DNA from 4 places in the Psychrobacillus sp. NPDC096623 genome. Region 4 is predicted to be linked to each of the others. Evidence: riboswitches for the same ligand, from Rfam matches in the RefSeq annotation. Region 4 holds a riboswitch; each other region holds the start of a gene.
The links. Region 4 has a riboswitch for lysine ahead of ACIQX2_RS17065 (transporter substrate-binding domain-containing protein). Riboswitches for the same ligand answer to the same signal wherever they lie in the genome.

Region 1: another riboswitch for lysine. It lies ahead of dapA (4-hydroxy-tetrahydrodipicolinate synthase); the one in region 4 lies ahead of ACIQX2_RS17065 (transporter substrate-binding domain-containing protein).
Region 2: another riboswitch for lysine. It lies ahead of ACIQX2_RS13860 (Na+/H+ antiporter NhaC family protein); the one in region 4 lies ahead of ACIQX2_RS17065 (transporter substrate-binding domain-containing protein).
Region 3: another riboswitch for lysine. It lies ahead of ACIQX2_RS11065 (aspartate kinase); the one in region 4 lies ahead of ACIQX2_RS17065 (transporter substrate-binding domain-containing protein).

What each region holds. Positions count from the first base shown of each region.
Region 1 is NZ_JBIWER010000008.1:109,834-114,035, reverse strand. Features, by position in the region: gene phoU (phosphate signaling complex protein PhoU) at 1-113, shown strand, start outside; gene ACIQX2_RS17990 (YehS family protein) at 228-740, shown strand; gene ACIQX2_RS17985 (VOC family protein) at 836-1,186, opposite strand; gene dapA (4-hydroxy-tetrahydrodipicolinate synthase) at 1,676-2,563, opposite strand; lysine riboswitch at 2,684-2,863, opposite strand; gene ACIQX2_RS17975 (DHH family phosphoesterase) at 3,026-4,202, shown strand, end outside.
Region 2 is NZ_JBIWER010000005.1:39,076-43,277, reverse strand. Features, by position in the region: gene ACIQX2_RS13870 (bifunctional metallophosphatase/5'-nucleotidase) at 1-642, shown strand, start outside; gene yunB (sporulation protein YunB) at 685-1,455, shown strand; lysine riboswitch at 1,504-1,686, shown strand; gene ACIQX2_RS13860 (Na+/H+ antiporter NhaC family protein) at 1,768-3,327, shown strand; gene lipA (lipoyl synthase) at 3,435-4,202, shown strand, end outside.
Region 3 is NZ_JBIWER010000003.1:314,358-318,559, reverse strand. Features, by position in the region: partial or broken gene trxA (thioredoxin) at 1-107, shown strand, start outside; gene uvrC (excinuclease ABC subunit UvrC) at 158-1,948, shown strand; lysine riboswitch at 2,140-2,318, shown strand; gene ACIQX2_RS11065 (aspartate kinase) at 2,415-3,644, shown strand; gene ACIQX2_RS11060 (YslB family protein) at 3,983-4,202, opposite strand, start outside.
Region 4 is NZ_JBIWER010000007.1:138,632-142,833, forward strand. Features, by position in the region: gene ACIQX2_RS17055 (amino acid ABC transporter ATP-binding protein) at 1-448, opposite strand, end outside; gene ACIQX2_RS17060 (amino acid ABC transporter permease) at 467-1,225, opposite strand; gene ACIQX2_RS17065 (transporter substrate-binding domain-containing protein) at 1,568-2,416, opposite strand; lysine riboswitch at 2,543-2,726, opposite strand; gene ACIQX2_RS17070 (purine-cytosine permease family protein) at 2,916-4,202, shown strand, end outside.

The DNA of each region.
Region 1 (4,202 bases), on a different contig from region 4:
TACAATTATTATTCATCAATCGTTTTCTGGAGAGAACAGCAGACCATATAACAAATATTGCTGAAAGTACTGCATATTTGATAAAAGGTCAAATTTATGATTTCAATTCATAATTAATAAATATAGATACTGGAGGGGAAATGTGAAATTTTCTTCTCCAGTTTTTTAATACTAGCTCAAATTATAGAAGAAGTGCTATTCTAATAATAATTATAGGAGGCTTTTAAATGGAGAATAATGATATATTAATCAGATTGAGATATGCCTTAGATATTAAAAATAAGGACATGGTAGAGATTTTTAAACTTGGTGGCGTGGAAGTCACAAAGGAAGAGGTACTCAAAATTCTTACGAAATCAAAAGAAGATGATGGCGATGAAGAAGTAGTGGATGATGACAACCATATGAAGTGTAATAATAAAATGCTGGAGTCATTTTTGAATGGTCACATCACTTATAAAAGAGGAAAACAGGATCCTAAACCAGAGCAGCCAGCTAGTCCTGAGCTAACTGAGCAGCAGAAGGACCATGTGAATAATATGCTATTGAAGAAGCTCAAGGTAGCACTGCAATTAACAACAGAGGATATGCTAGATATTTTAGATGATGGTGGTATCGCTGTTTCAAAAGGGGAACTAGGCGCCATTTTACGAAAGCCTGGTCACCGTAATTATAAAGAATGCGGGGATAATTTCGCCCGCAAATTCTTAAAAGGTCTAGCGGTGAAATATAGAGGTTAAAGTTTAATGAACTACTATTATGAAAAATGAGCTTGGAGAAGAATATCCGAGCTCATTTTTTTGTCTTTTTTAGTTTTTCCAATCCTTAAAATCCTCTATTTCTCCCAAAGCTCCATCAGTCGACCTTCAGGATCTTTAATCCAAATAAACTTTCCATATTCGCTAATCTCTTTTTCCTTTTCAAGTGGTACACCAATGTCTTCAAGATGTTTGATAGTCTCGTTCAAATCATGTACTTGAAAATTTAACATCACTTGTTGTTCAGTTGGAAAGTAACTGTCATTCTCTGTAAAAAAAGAAAAGATAGTCTCATTTCCTAATTGAGGTTTAATAACTGTCCCATTCCAGCTTTCTATTTCTTCAATCTTTAGTACTTCACTGTACCATTTTTTTATAACTTCCATATTCTTAGTTCTCCAAAATATTCCTCCAAAACCTTTTATCATTTTTACTAACCCCTGTCTGTTTTTGATTTTTAGTTTTTCAATTCAATTATAGATTTAATCTAACTGCTTATGTCCGACTAGTGAATAAAGGAAAAGATCGCCTTTATTGTAATTCTTTCATGGCTTTTCAGAGCTAACATAGTCGCTTGCGCATTTGTTCTTTCAACTGATAAACAAACCATTTACATCACTGTATGAGTAAAATGTGAAATAAAAAATCCCAATCTTATCTTAGACTAACTTGTCCCCATATAATAAATTCAACAATTAGGACGTCAATCCCTTCCTGGAACAACGCTGCCGTTGGTTCATAAAATTAAGTTATAGGTCGCAGTTTTATGAAGTTTCTCATATCATTAGGAAGTCTGTAGTTAAAAGTAGGATTTTCGTGTATTAAATGAATATCACTTGCGACATAAACCTTTTCTTTAAAGAGAGCCAAGTAAAAAAAGAGCGAATTCTGGTGTAGATCGAATTCGCTCTTTTTTCTTATAATGAGACTGTTTCTAAATGTGAAGATAATACATTTTGCAATGTGCTAAGCTCCTCGGCGTTTAATGGAATCATTGGTAGGCGTACACCACCTACAGGAATTCCTTTTAAATTTAAAGCAGTTTTTACAGGTGTCGGGTTTGGTGCAGCAAATAATGCCTTCATAATCGGTAATAACGTGCGGTGATCACTAGCAGCCTCTTTTATATTGCCACTGTTGAATTTTGCAATCATCGCTTGCATTTCGTTTCCGATAACATGAGATGCTACGGAAATGACACCTGCACCTCCAATCGATAGTACTGGAATTGTTAACCCATCGTCGCCGCTATAGAGGGAAAAGTCTTCGCGTGTATTGCTGATGATTTCAGCCATTGTATCTAAGTTGCCGCTAGCTTCCTTTATCGATACGATATTAGGTATTTGAGACAGGCGGATTACTGTATCAACCGTCATATTGACTACACTACGACCTGGAATATTGTATAGCATAATCGGCAGGGATGTAGCTGCTGCAATTGCTTTGAAATGCTGGTACATGCCTTCTTGTGATGGCTTGTTGTAATAAGGAACAACTAGCATAATACCATCGACACCTGCATCAGTTGCACGTTTTGTTAGCTCGATGGACGCTTTTGTATTATACGAGCCAGTTCCAGCAATTACAGGAACTCTTCCATTCACAACCTCCACAGTAAATTTAAACAATTGAACTTTTTCTTCCTCCGTTAATGTCGGAGACTCTCCAGTTGTACCAGATACAACTAATCCTTCTGTTCCATTATCGATTAAGTAATTTATTAAGTTTCGTGTAGCTGGAAAGTCAATCTCTTCGTTATGATCAAAAGGAGTCACCATTGCCGTTAATATTTGTCCAAAATTCATAACTTCTCCACATCCTATAATTTATTATTAAAAATTCAGGGAGAAGGGCATTTTTCAGTAGACGCAAAAAAGCAACAACGAGGGCTCGTTGCTGCAATAGAAATAAAGTAATATTTCTGTGCGTAAGATAGCCCTCCATATAGTCTCCTATATGACAATCCAGTGTTTGTTCAACAACAGAACCAGCTTCAAGAAAAATGAGATTCTTTCAACTTCGGCAAATTCCCCTTTCCACAAATGTCACAGGATCTCATTCTCCTCCAAAAGTGTACTGATGGTTTTTGCGCCTCTATCCTTACTTCAAATGTATTTGAAATAAGAGAATATTTAATTACTAAAATAATACATGGTTTTTCCTACTATTGCAACAGATTACATGTAAAATAAATATAAAGCTATTAGAGGTAAGTTCTAATAATAAGTTTCTCACGAAATAACCATACTATACTAGAGGTGAAAAGGATGTATAAATTATTGTCTCATAATGATTTAGATGGCGTCGGATGTGGCATCTTAGCAAAGCTTGCTTTTGGTGAGCAAGTGAAGGTGCGCTATAATTCGATTTCTTCACTTAATCGAGAGATTGAATATTTTTTAGAAAATGATGAGCCGGATACGTTTTTATTTATAACGGATTTGACTCCAAACGAAGAGAATGAAAAAAAGTTAAATGATTTTTACAATGCAAAAGGAAAGCTCCAATTAATTGACCATCACAAATCTGCTCTCCATTTTAATGATTATGACTGGGGTTATATTTCAGTAGAAAACTCTGAAGGAAAATTAACCTCCGCTACTTCATTATTATATGAATATCTTGTTAATAATGAACTGTTGAAACCAACTGCTGCGCTTTCGGAGTTTGTAGAGTTAGTTAGACAGTATGATACATGGGAATGGGAGAAGAACGGAAACAAGCGTGCCCATTCACTAAATTCCCTTTTCTATTTAATAGCTATAGAAGAATTTGAAGAAAAGATGTTAGAGCGTCTCCGTACTAGTGAGACCTTCAATTTTGATGAATTTGAAAAGAAAATATTACTTATGGAAGAAGACAAGATTGACCGCTATATTCGCAGAAAGAAAAAAGAGATTGTCCAGGCGAAAGTAGGAGAACATTTAGCTGGTGTTGTATATGCAGAAACGTATCATTCAGAGCTTGGCAATGAACTAGGTAAAGAAAATCCGCATCTCGACTATATAGCAATTGTAATTATGGGAGGGAAAAGAATCTCTCTTCGTACAATTTATGACCATATCGATGTATCTAAAATTGCTGGACAGTTTGGCGGTGGGGGGCATCAAAAAGCATCTGGCTGTAATTTAACAGAGGAAGCCTATAAGTTATTTGTTTTGGACACATTCCACCTGTCACCGATTTTGGAAGATGCAAAAAGAAATCAATATAATTTGAAACAATCATCCTTTGGTTCGTTTTATAAAAATAGAAATAATGAAACGTTCATCTTATATTCTAAAAATGGGGTCGATTGGATTCTGGAAAAAGATAAAGTAGCAATCGAAAAAACCTTTACTAGCTTTGAAGAAGGGGAGCGTTTCTTAAAGCGGAACTACGAGGCAGCTTTAGTTAGAGACGAACTTTTCGTCGATTACTTAATGAGTGAAGTGAAAAAAAGAG
Region 2 (4,202 bases), on a different contig from region 4:
AAAGCAGAATTATTTCGTGCAGAATCCCTACCGAATCCAGCCGATGCCGATGAACAACAGTTAATTTGGGAAAATGAAGGTATAGCTGAAATGTCTAGAATTGTTTTTTACAATCCTTCCGCACTAAAGAAGGAATGGTTCATGGAATCCGATTTATCTCATTTCTTCGGAAAAGCACTGCTTTCTTTCACTAATGCTGACTGCGCAATGTTCCCGGCTGGTATCTTTTTAAAAGACCTTCAGCAGGGACCAATTACTGCGAGGGACTTACATCAGTGTTTACCTCATCCAATTAATCCGTGTGTCATTACATTAACTGGTGCAGAGTTACTTGAGGTTATTCGTACAGGAAAAAATGAAAAATGGCCAAAGCTTGAAGTAAAAGGACTAGGATTTAGAGGTAATTATCTTGGAGCAATATTATACGAACAGCTTCAAGAGCTAGAAGATGGGACGGTGCTAATCAAAGCAACACCTCTTGAATTGGAAAAAGTTTATACATTAGCAACGTTAGATATGTTTACATTTGGTTACTTTTTTCCTTCATTAAAATTTGCTCAAAAACAATATTTTATGCCAGAGATGATTCGAGATATTGTGAAATGGTATGGACAACGTGAAAAATTTGAATATGAGTCATGAAAATCCTCCTCCTTACATAAGTAGTAAGTAGGAGGATTGTTTTTGTTCTATCAAAAAAGGAAAAAACGATTTGCTATTTTCACTAGTCAACGCAAGTTAGCTATTTTTTTAACATGTTTTATGTTATCAATTGCAGGCATCATTTATTATATTAATGAGCAACTGACTCCTACGTACCTAAGATATGCAGAAGTCCAAACAAATAAAATAGCATCCATGGTAATTAGCAAAGCGATTAACTCAAGGATTGCAAATGCACTGGATGTCAATGAAATAATTGAAGAAGTACCGTCTGATAGTACAAACATGGTAACAACTCGATTCAATACAGAAATCATTAATCGAATACTTGCTGATACAAATAGCTTAGTTCAATCTCATTTGGAGCAAGCAGAGCAGGGGAATTTGTCTAGCCTTCCATATTTGGATGATATTGAATATGACAAACAAACGATGGAAGACCAAGGTGGAATCGTATTTTTCGTTCCTATGGGGCAAGCGATGAATATTCCCATCATTGGTAACTTAGGCCCGAAAATACCTATACGCTTTCACGTCATCGGTAATGTACAATCGAATGTCACGTCTTCGATAACTAAATTTGGAATTAATAATGCTTATGTTGAAATCAATATCCATATCAAAGTAAATGTACAAATAATCGTACCTTTAGCTAGTAAAATGAGTACAGTTGAACAGAGTATTCCTGTTGCAATGGGGATTGTGCAAGGTCAGGTTCCTTATATATACACAGGTGGCGACGGGGATGCAGCTCCATCCATAGAAGTTCCACTTCCATTACCAGAAAAATAAAAAACCTTCAAAACATAGTATTTACTGTTATACTAGTAGAAATGAATAAGAATAGGTAGAGGCCGCATAACTTAAGAGTAGTTTACAGGAGAATGACAACTGTGATTGTAAACGGAAGGAAGTTTTGCCGAAATTAGATGTTGATTGTCAAGTCAATTCTAGTTGGGGTTATTTTGAACAGAAATAACACTGTCGTTTATACAGATGTATAAATGGAGAGCTACAGAGTATAAAATTATGCTTAAAATTTTAACTAAAAGCCAACCTATGTATATATATTAGGTTGGCTTTTTATATTTGGGAGGACTTGCTTTGGAAAATACAATATTTTCGATTTTACCACCACTTTTAGCAATTGTAATGGTGCTAGTGACAAAAAGAGTTTTATTATCATTGGGGGTTGGAATTGTTTCTGCAGCTTTGTTAGTAGAAAGCTTTTCACCAATTGATTCATTCGTCATTCTTTGGGATTCCTTTCTCACGTCATTCTGGGATAATGGATGGAATTTGTATAATATTTATATATTGCTGTTCATATTAATGCTTGGAGTTATTACTGCGATTGTTAGTTTATCAGGTGGAAGCACGGCTTTTGCAGCATGGGCAGTTAAGCGTATAAAAACAAATCGTGGCTCAAAGCTATTAACAGCATTTTTAGGAATTATTATTTTTGTAGACGATTATTTTAATGCACTTGCTGTTGGACAGATTGCCCGTCCAATCACTGATTCTCATCGAGTATCTCGTGCAAAACTAGCTTATTTTATTGACTCTACATCGGCACCGATTTGTGTAGTTTCTCCAGTTTCTAGTTGGGGAGCGTTCTTAATAAGTCAGCTAGGGGTTATTTTTGCTACATATGCTATTACAGACTATACGCCACTTGAGGCATTTATGTTAATGGCTCCGATGAACTTCTATGTGATTGCTGCGCTTGCGATGGTATTTTTTACTGCATGGACAGAAAATGACTTAGGTCCGATGAAAAAGCATGAAAAACTTGCAAAAGAAACTGGTGTGCTTTTTGATCCAAATAAATCAAATCCAGGTGATTTACAAGGTAATTTCCCGGAAAATAATTATGGGAAAGTAAATGATTTAATCTTACCGATTTTCTCATTAATAGTTGTAACATTATTTTCGATGTTTTGGACAGGTTACCAGGCTTCTGGAAAGGTGATGAATATATTTGTTGTTTTTGAGAACACAGATGTTCCATTCTCTCTATTTATAGGTGGATTAGTGTCGACTGTTTTAGCTATATTATTATATACTCGGCAATTTAAAAGAAATCCAAAAGCTAATGCTGGATTAATCGGAAAAGCTGTTATTTCTGGTATAAACTCGATGTTACCTGCTATTTTTATTTTGATATTTGCTTGGTCTCTTTCATTTTTGATAAACGCACTCGGAACTGGTGAATATTTAGCTAAGCTTGTGACAGATAATAATATTCCGGTTGGTGTAATTCCATTTTTACTATTTGTTTTAACAGCTTTTATGGCGTTCGCAACAGGTTCCTCATGGGGATCGTTTGGTATTTTATTACCGATCGGTGCAAGCATCATTATGGTGGTAGAGCCAGAATTATTACTTCCTGTTTTAGCTGCCGTTTTAGCTGGAGCCGTTTTTGGAGATCATTGCTCGCCTATTTCCGATACAACAATCATGTCAGCAACTGGAGCGGGGGTAAACGTAATAGACCACGTAATAACTCAGCTTCCATATGCTATTATTAGTGCAGTTATTGCGGCAATCGGTTATCTAGTTTTAGGATTAACAGGCTCAGTTATGATTGGATTTGTAAGTGTTATTGTCATTCTTATCGTATTTTTTGTGGTTTGGAGTATTAATAGTAAACGAGCAGTTTAATTAATCTTATATAGGTAATCTGTGTTTTTGTATGGTTGTTTCCAACTAAATATTATGTTACATTGACAACAGTGTAGTTAGTTTATTTAGAATGGGGTCGAGCAAAAGTGACATCGTGTAAACCAACGAAAACAGAGTACCAAAGAAAACCAGATTGGTTAAAAATTAAGTTAAACACGAACGATGAATACAAAGGTTTAAAAAAGTTAATGCGTGAAAATAATTTAAATACCGTATGTGAGGAAGCTAAATGTCCAAATATACATGAGTGCTGGGGTTCGCGAAGAACAGCTACATTTATGATTTTAGGGGCAGTTTGCACACGTGCATGTCGTTTTTGTGCAGTAAAAACTGGACTACCTAACGAATTAGACTTGGCAGAACCAGAAAGAGTTGCAGATTCGGTTGTTATTATGAATTTAAAACATGTTGTCGTAACAGCAGTTGCGAGGGATGATTTAAAAGATGGGGGTTCTGAAGTTTTTGCTGAAACGATTCGTGCGATTCGACGCAAAAATCCTTTTACTTCCATAGAAGTTTTACCTTCTGATATGGGCGGTATTGAGCAAAATATCCGCAATATTATGGATGCAAAACCTGATATTCTGAACCATAACATCGAAACGGTTCGAAGACTCACTCCGAGAGTTCGTGCAAGAGCAAAATACGATCGTTCCCTAGAATTATTACGTCGTGCCAAAGAAATGCAACCTAGCATTCCAACAAAATCGTCGCTTATGTTAGGTTTAGGGGAAACACATGAAGAGATACTAGAAGTGATGGATGACCTTCGTGCTAACAACGTCGATATAATGACGATTGGTCAATACTTGCAACCTTCTAAAAAACACTTACCAGTACTTAAATATTACTCC
Region 3 (4,202 bases), on a different contig from region 4:
TGTCTATCCCAACATTAGTATTATTTAAAGACGGTCAACCAGTAGACAAAGCAGTAGGCTTCCAACCAAAAGAAGCATTAGTACAATTCGTAGAAAAAAACGCATAATATAAAACCGGGTGCTCCATAGTGCCCGGTTTTTTTAAACAGGTGATAATATGAATGAATTGATCGAACAAAAATGTGCCATCTTACCAGATGAGCCAGGATGTTACTTAATGAAAGACCGGCAAGGAACTATTATCTACGTCGGCAAAGCGAAGATATTGAAAAATCGTGTACGCTCTTATTTTAAAGGTGCACACGATGGAAAAACACTTCGATTAGTGCAAGAAATTGTTGACTTTGAATATATCGTCACATCATCTGAGCTGGAAGCTTTAATATTAGAGCTTCATCTTATTAAAAAGCATGATCCCAAATATAACATTATGTTAAAAGATGATAAAACGTATCCATATATTAAAATTACTGCTGAAAAAGATCCACGATTGATCATTACGAGACAGGTTAAAAAAGATAAAGGGAAATATTTTGGTCCTTATCCGAATTCACATGCAGCTCATGAAACGAAAAAACTTCTAGATCGTTTATATCCACTTCGTAAATGTCATAAAATGCCAAATCGAGTTTGCCTCTACTATCATATGGGTCAATGTCTAGCTCCGTGTGTGAAAAAAATTGAAGAGAATGTTTATGATTCAATCATTCAAGAAATAATTAGCTTCTTGAATGGCGGTCACACACAAGTGAAAAAAGAATTGGTAGCAAAAATGAATGCAGCTGCAGAAGCACTTGAATTTGAACGGGCAAAAGAGTATCGAGATCAAATTTCACATATAGAACAGGTTATGGAAAAGCAAAAAATGACGATGAATGATTTTACAAGCAGAGATATTTTTGGTTGGCATGTAGACAAAGGTTGGATGTGTGTTCAAGTATTTTTTATAAGACAAGGGAAGCTTATTGAAAGAGACGTTTCATTGTTTCCTCTATTCCGTGATCCTGAAGAGGAGTTTCTAACATTTTTAGGCCAATTTTATGCGAAGTCAGAGCATATTAAGCCAAAAGAAATTTATGTTCCTTTGACTACGGACATCGATTTGGCTTCAAAACTTCTAGAAATGAAGGTTTTCGTTCCGCAAAGAGGAACGAAGAAAAATCTAGTCGAATTAGCTGAAAAAAATGCTAAAATAGCGCTTTCTGAGAAGTTCCATTTGATTGAAAGACAAGAGGAACGGACAATTGGTGCAGTAGAGCAGCTGGGAGATTCAATGGGAATTGCTCCTCCTATGCGTATTGAAGCTTTTGATAACTCGCATATCCATGGCACTGATGCGGTTTCTGCGATGGTAGTTTTTATTGACGGCAAAGCCAGTAAAAAGGATTATCGAAAATATAAAACAAAAACAGCAGCGAAACATGATGATTACGGAGCAATGCGAGAAGTTGTACGTAGAAGATACACTCGTGTACTGAAGGAGAATTTGCCCCTGCCTGATTTGGTCATTATTGATGGTGGGAAAGGACAAATTGAAGCTGCACGCGAAATTATAGAGGATGAACTAGGGTTAGATATTCCAATTGCAGGTCTGGCAAAAGATGGTAAGCATCAAACCTCTCAGCTTATATACGGCGATCCTTTGGAGTTAATACCTATGAAGCGGACGAGTGAAGGTTTTTATCTGCTGCAAAGAATACAGGATGAAGTTCATCGTTTTGCTATTACTTTCCACAGACAGCAGCGTGGAAAACATACGATTGCATCTTCGCTAGATGGTATAGAAGGTATCGGCCCTCAACGGAAAAAAATACTTTTAAAGCATTTTGGGTCGTTAAAGAAAATTCAAGCAGCCAGTAAAGAAGAGCTCATAGAAGCTGGTCTTCCGAGTAAGCAGGCAGAGATTGTGATTAATCATTTTCAGAAAAAATTATTGTCTTCTGAATAATCGTATGTTAAAGTTAATTCAATTTAACTTGAATCAATAAAAGAATGTTGCAAATGGACACATAGGAATTGTTGATTCAAGTTAAGCCTCCGGCGGATGTCACAGATTTTGAAGGGAGTTAATTGCGTAAGCGCAATTCAAAATCTGCACGCAATTACTCCGAGGCGTAATTTTATATTCACTATATTTACAGTGAAGATAGAGGTGCGATAAAACATCAGTACTCAGCAGGAGGAAGGAAAGTTCCGAGAATGGCTGTGGAAAGGGTTTTTCGCCGAAACATAGAATAGCTTTTCCTATTCTATTGTTGGTTCTGCATTTAAGAGATGTAGGATTGTCAGAATTTATATTCTGGAGGGCTATCTCTCATGGGCAGATTTTTTAGACCGTGTATGAGACGAATGCTTTTCACAATATGTGGAAAGCATTTTTTAATCCTTACAGAGAAATTAGGGAGCGGATGTTCATGACTAAAATTGTAATGAAGTTTGGCGGTACTTCTGTTGAATCAACAGAAAAAATTGCAAATGTTGCTACTCGAATTAAAGATGAAAAGGAAAAAGGGAATGATGTAGTCGTTGTTGTATCGGCAATGGGTAAAACAACTGACGAATTGTCGAACCTAGCATACGGATTAGCGGAATCTCCATCAAAACGAGAAATGGACATGCTTTTGTCCAATGGAGAGCAAATTACGATGGCTTTACTTGCTATTAAGTTAAATGCATTAGGGATAGATGCCATTTCTCTAACAGGTGCTCAAGCAGGTCTAGTGACTGATGATGTGCATAGAAATGCGAAAATATTGAAGTTGAATCCATCTAAAATTGATGATTTACTCGCTTCGAACAAAGTAGTAATTGTAGCAGGCTTCCAGGGGATATCCGAAAATGGTGAAATTACCACACTTGGCAGAGGTGGATCTGATACAACAGCTGTTGCAATTGCTGCTTCCATCCAAGCGGAAACTTGCGATATTTACACCGATGTTGATGGTATATACACATCAGATCCGCGCTATATTGAGAATGCTCGTAAACTTGAACAGCTGGAATATGACGAAATGCTCGAACTTGCTAATTTAGGCGCAGGTGTATTACATCCACGGGCAGTTGAATTTGCTAAAAACTATAAAGTTCCATTGCGTGTACGTCCAAGCTATAAAGATGGAGAAGGAACGATTTTGAAGGAGGAAGTAGATGTGGAAAATAATTTAGTAGTTCGTGGGATTGCATTTGAATCCGATATCGTTCGATTAACTATAGAATATGAGGTGCCATTTAATGGTTCATTAGCCTCTATTTTCACAACACTAGCTGCAAATCATATAAATGTGGATATTATTGTTCAGTCGATAGTAGATGGAGTAAAACCGGCAGTTTCATTTTCGATTAAGAAGGAGTCTTTGGCTGAAGCGATCAAAGTTTTAGAAACACATAAACAAGAACTTGGCTTTACCTTCGCTGATTTTGAAGTAGGTCTAGCTAAGGTTTCTATAGTAGGTTCTGGAATGGTATCGAACCCAGGGGTAGCTGCTCAAATGTTTGACCGTTTAAGAATTGAAAATATTCCGGTGAAAATGGTGAGTACATCAGAGATAAAAGTGTCCGTTGTAGTGCCACAGCAGCATATGATTGAAGCGGCCAATGCCCTGCATGACGAATTCAATCTTTCGTTAACCCATCAATCAGTTTAAACTATAACCAACCTTTGAAAATTTTATGAAGAATAAAGTTTTCAGGGCTTTTTATTTGATTACCACTACAGTTGTTTTCCGTTAGGGTGGACTCTTTCCGGAACCATGGCTCGAGTCCGTTTTTTGATAATTCAACTCGTCATGTAAGCGATACACTTTGTTCTAGATTAAAGTGAAGTACTACACATTTTATTGAATGTAGCGGAAGGCGTCCGCCTGGAGCGGAAATCAAAGCGATATTCTTTTGTTTAATTATCAAGAGCCGGTATCTAGGGATTATCTTAAATAATATCTTTTGAAAAAAAGGTAATAGGAAAAGTCAGCGATTGACTATCCTATTACCCTTTTGTTTTAGAATCCCATTTTATTTGTAAGGATACGATGCCATTCTTTTTAACTTCTTCATCATAACATTCAGTCAAAAAGCCACTAAGCTTCTGCTGCTGTTCAGCTAAAAAACCTGCTTCTAATCGATGACTTCTACTTTGTCCACTCTGAGGTAGATTATATGTACTTAATGTATAAAAAGCCGAATCTTTTGTCGTTTTTTCTAAATGT
Region 4 (4,202 bases):
TCGCAACACGTTGCTTTTGACCACCTGATAATTGCTTTGGTTGAGCATTCACATAATGATCCATCCCTACTACTTTTAAATATTTTAACGCAATCTTTTCAGCATCCTCTTTCGAGCGTTTTAATACTTTTACTTGACCGACGATACAGTTATTCAAAACATTATGGTTATTAAATAAGTTAAACTGTTGGAAAACCATTCCTAACTTTGTACGATAGGCATGAATATCATATTTTTCATCTAAAATATTCTCTCCGTGATAAATGATTTGTCCACCACTAGGTTTTTCTAACAAATTTATACACCGAAGTAAAGTCGACTTTCCTGAACCAGAGGAACCGATGATACAAACAACTTCTCCTTTGTTCACTGAAAAATCTATATCTTTTAGAACCTCATGATTTCCGAAGGATTTACTTAAATGTTGAACTTCGATGACATTATCCATAGATTTCTCCTCCTTCGTTTAATCGATTTTAGCATTTTTAGGCAGCATAAGCTGTGGCGGTGGCTGTCCAATCATACTGTAGTTTTCCGGACCATCTAATTTTCTTTCTATATATCGTAATATTAATGTCACCGTAAATGTCATGATGAAGTACAAAATACACGCTATAAAGAAGGGTTCAAAATATTTGAAGCTGATGCCTGCAACTGTTTTGGTTTGAAAATACAGCTCCGTAACACCAATAACATTTAATACGGAAGTATCTTTAATATTAATAATAAATTGATTGCCTGTTGCTGGTAAAATATTGCGAATTACCTGTGGCAAAACAACGTTCCACATTGTTTGAACATGATTCATACCTATTGCTTGCGCAGACTCAAATTGTCCCTTATCAATAGAAATAACTCCACCTCGGACGATTTCTGCCATATAGGCACCGGTGTTGATCGAAACGATGAATATGGCCGCCAATGTACGGTCCATATCTACACCAAATGCTAATGCAGAGCCATAAAAGATCACCATAGCCTGTACAATCATTGGAGTCCCTCTGAAAAACTCAATATATACAGAGAGTATCAAATTTACTATTTTTAACAAAACCCTTTTTAGTTTTCTTTCTGGCGTGGGAATTGTACGAATAACCCCTGCAAGCAACCCAATAACTGCTCCCAAAATTGTACCTATAATAGAGATTAACAGGGTCATCCCCGCTCCACGAAGGAACATCGGCCAGTTATTTGTAATCATCGAAATAATATACTCCATACTCATACATTTCCCTCCTTTCTTAGAAAATCGGCAGACGCAGCTCAGCAGCGAAGAGCGCTGGAAAACTTGAAGTAAAAGGCACTTTTTACCTTTTCAACAAGTCTGAAGCGATTGACTGCTGGCGTCTTAAGCTAGACAGTTTAGAAAAGCGCAAGCGCCTATGCTTTGGAAGTCAGTCTGTGGTCCTCCGACAAGCGCTGGAAGAATTTCACGTAAAGGCGTCCTTTGCCTTTGCTGAAATTCTGAAGCGACTCAGGCGGGCTAGGCGCTGGAGCTAGACAGATAATTAGTAAAAATTAATATAAAAACCGACTGCAAAAAGATGCAGCCGGTATCACTTCATCCTTATTCCGCTGCAGGTTGGTTATTAATAGCAGCATCCATAATCTCTTGACGCTCTTCCTCCGAAATTTCCGCTAAAATTTTGTTAATTTCCTCAGTTAAATTACTACCTTTTTTCAATCCTACAGCTACTGCTGTATCCTCTTCTGCTGCTTTAAATCCATCTTTAAACTCTACCATTGCGAAGTTTTTGTTTGCAGAAGAAGCACTAATTCCTTCTGGACGCTCTGATACGTAGCCATCAATTACTCCAGATTCTAAAGCTACACGCATCGCGGAGAAATTATCAGATGCCGGTTGCTTTTGTACATCTTTAATTTGATCAATTACACCATAATGCGAAGTATTAAGCTGGCCTGTGATTTTCGCACCACTGAAATCTTGAATAGAAGTAGCTCCTTCAAAAGGACCACCTTTTTTCACAACCATTACAAAGTTCGATGTATAGTAGTTTTCCGAAAAATCGATTGTTTGTTTACGTTCTTCTGTAGGTGACATACCTGCTATAATTGCATCAATTTTACCAGATTGCAACGAAGGAACAAGTCCATCCCATTCCGTTTTGACAATTACTAGTTCCTTCCCTAATCCTTCTGCAAGGCGTTTAGCAATTTCTACATCATATCCACCAGCATACTCTGCATTTCCGTCAATCTTTACTCCGCCATTAGAGTCATCGAGTTGAGTCCAGTTAAAAGGGGCATAACCAGCTTCTAAACCTACTGTAAATGTATCAACAGCTTCCTTAGAATCAGACGAAGATCCTGAGGTTTTTGCATCACTCGCTCCACATGCTGCTAAAAACAATACTAAGCTTGCGAATATCGTTAAAAATATTAATCTCTTTTTCATTCGAATTTCTCCCTTTTTTATTATTGTATGTTCCTCCAACAAAAAAAAGACAACTTGTACAAAAAAAGACCTGAGATGAACTCAGGTCGCAATATGTATAGTTGCCCTAAATCCTCTACTTTTCCCAAATGAGATAGCACACCATTATAAACCGGGATGTTTATAGTGGACAGTCCTGCAATTATTCATTGCAGACCCAGCAAGCAATACCGAGCAATATTACAAACTTCGGCGACATTTCCTTCTCCCTAGCATCATAGCTTCTCAAACTCCACAAAGGACTATTAAATATCGCGCCTCTACCTCACTATACTAAGTGAGGTCGTATTCAATTATGATTCATAGTTTACAATACACATATATTCCTGTCAACTGCTTCCGAATTAATATTTAGCTAGGTATATGTTATAATGATTAGTGGCAATATAAAAAACAAGGAAATTTAATTATTATTGCGTCTTTTCGCATTAATAATTATTTTTTATTAGGAGATGATATTATGGGATCTGTCCAAATTACAGATCACAAAGTAACTGAAGAGATAGACAAAGATTATTCATTAGAGAAGGTGCCCCGTAGCCAAAGAAATATGGGTTGGTTAAGTATAACCAATATTACATTAGGAATAGCCACGGCCATTTTTTACTTTCAAATGGGTAGTGTAATGGCCCTACAATTTGGTGCACTAAATGCTATTATCTCCTCCGTTTACGCAATAATAGTTGCCGGTATACTAGGAACCTTTATTGCCTACTTATCTGCAAAATCTGGTATGAATGTCAATCTATTATCCAGAGGAGGAGGCTTTGGTTATATTGGTGCTTCCTTAACGTCCTTCCTTTACGCGACAAACTTTATTATGTATTGTGCATTTGAAGGTCTCATTTTAGTTTCCGCGGTTCACACCTTCTTCCCTAACCTTCACGAATGGGCATTAATTATTTTCTTCGGGTTTATCGTTATACCTTTAAATTGGTTTGGAATCAAACAGCTAGATAGAATACAAAAGTGGTCATTACCTATATTTGTTGTTTTCTTAATAACAGCGATTGTTCTATCGTTTTATGAGCCTTCTGTATTTGATGGACCATTTTGGACTTATCTACCTGAAGGAGTTCAAGTTGGAGGACAAGCTTTGCTTCTCTGTATAGGAGTTCAACATGGAATAATGGGCCTAACAGCGCTTATAGCATCAGATTATGCACGTTTTCTAAAACCGAAAGATATTAAAATTGGATCTGTTGCAATCGGTTTTGTTCCTCAAATCATCTGTTTCGGGGTTATGGGCGGTCTAGGCATTTGGTTTGGTGTTCGCTTAGGAGAACCAAATCCTGGAGTTTATATAGTCATGCTTCTCGGCATTGGCGGAGCATTATTCACTATGTTAACCCAATTACGTATAAATATTACCAATATATATAGTAGTTCCTTATCTTTATCTAACTTCTTTGAAAACATATTTAAATTTACTCCTGGTCGCCGTTTTTGGGTTGTCGTAAGTGGAATTAGTGCAATAATTCTCATGCTTGGAGGAATTGTTGATCACTTAGATACCGCTATGACGTTTCAAGGTGTATTTTTACTTGCATGGGCAGCAGTATTAGTTACCGATGCATTGGTAGTTAAAAAAGCATTGAAAATTGGTAAGGGTTATTATGAGGATCGCCAAGAGTATTTATACAAATGGAATCCCGTTGGAGTTGTATCTCTAATTGTATCTAGTATCCTAGGCACATTTGCAGCACTAGGTTATATGGGATCATTTTTACAAAGTACCGCTGCTTTC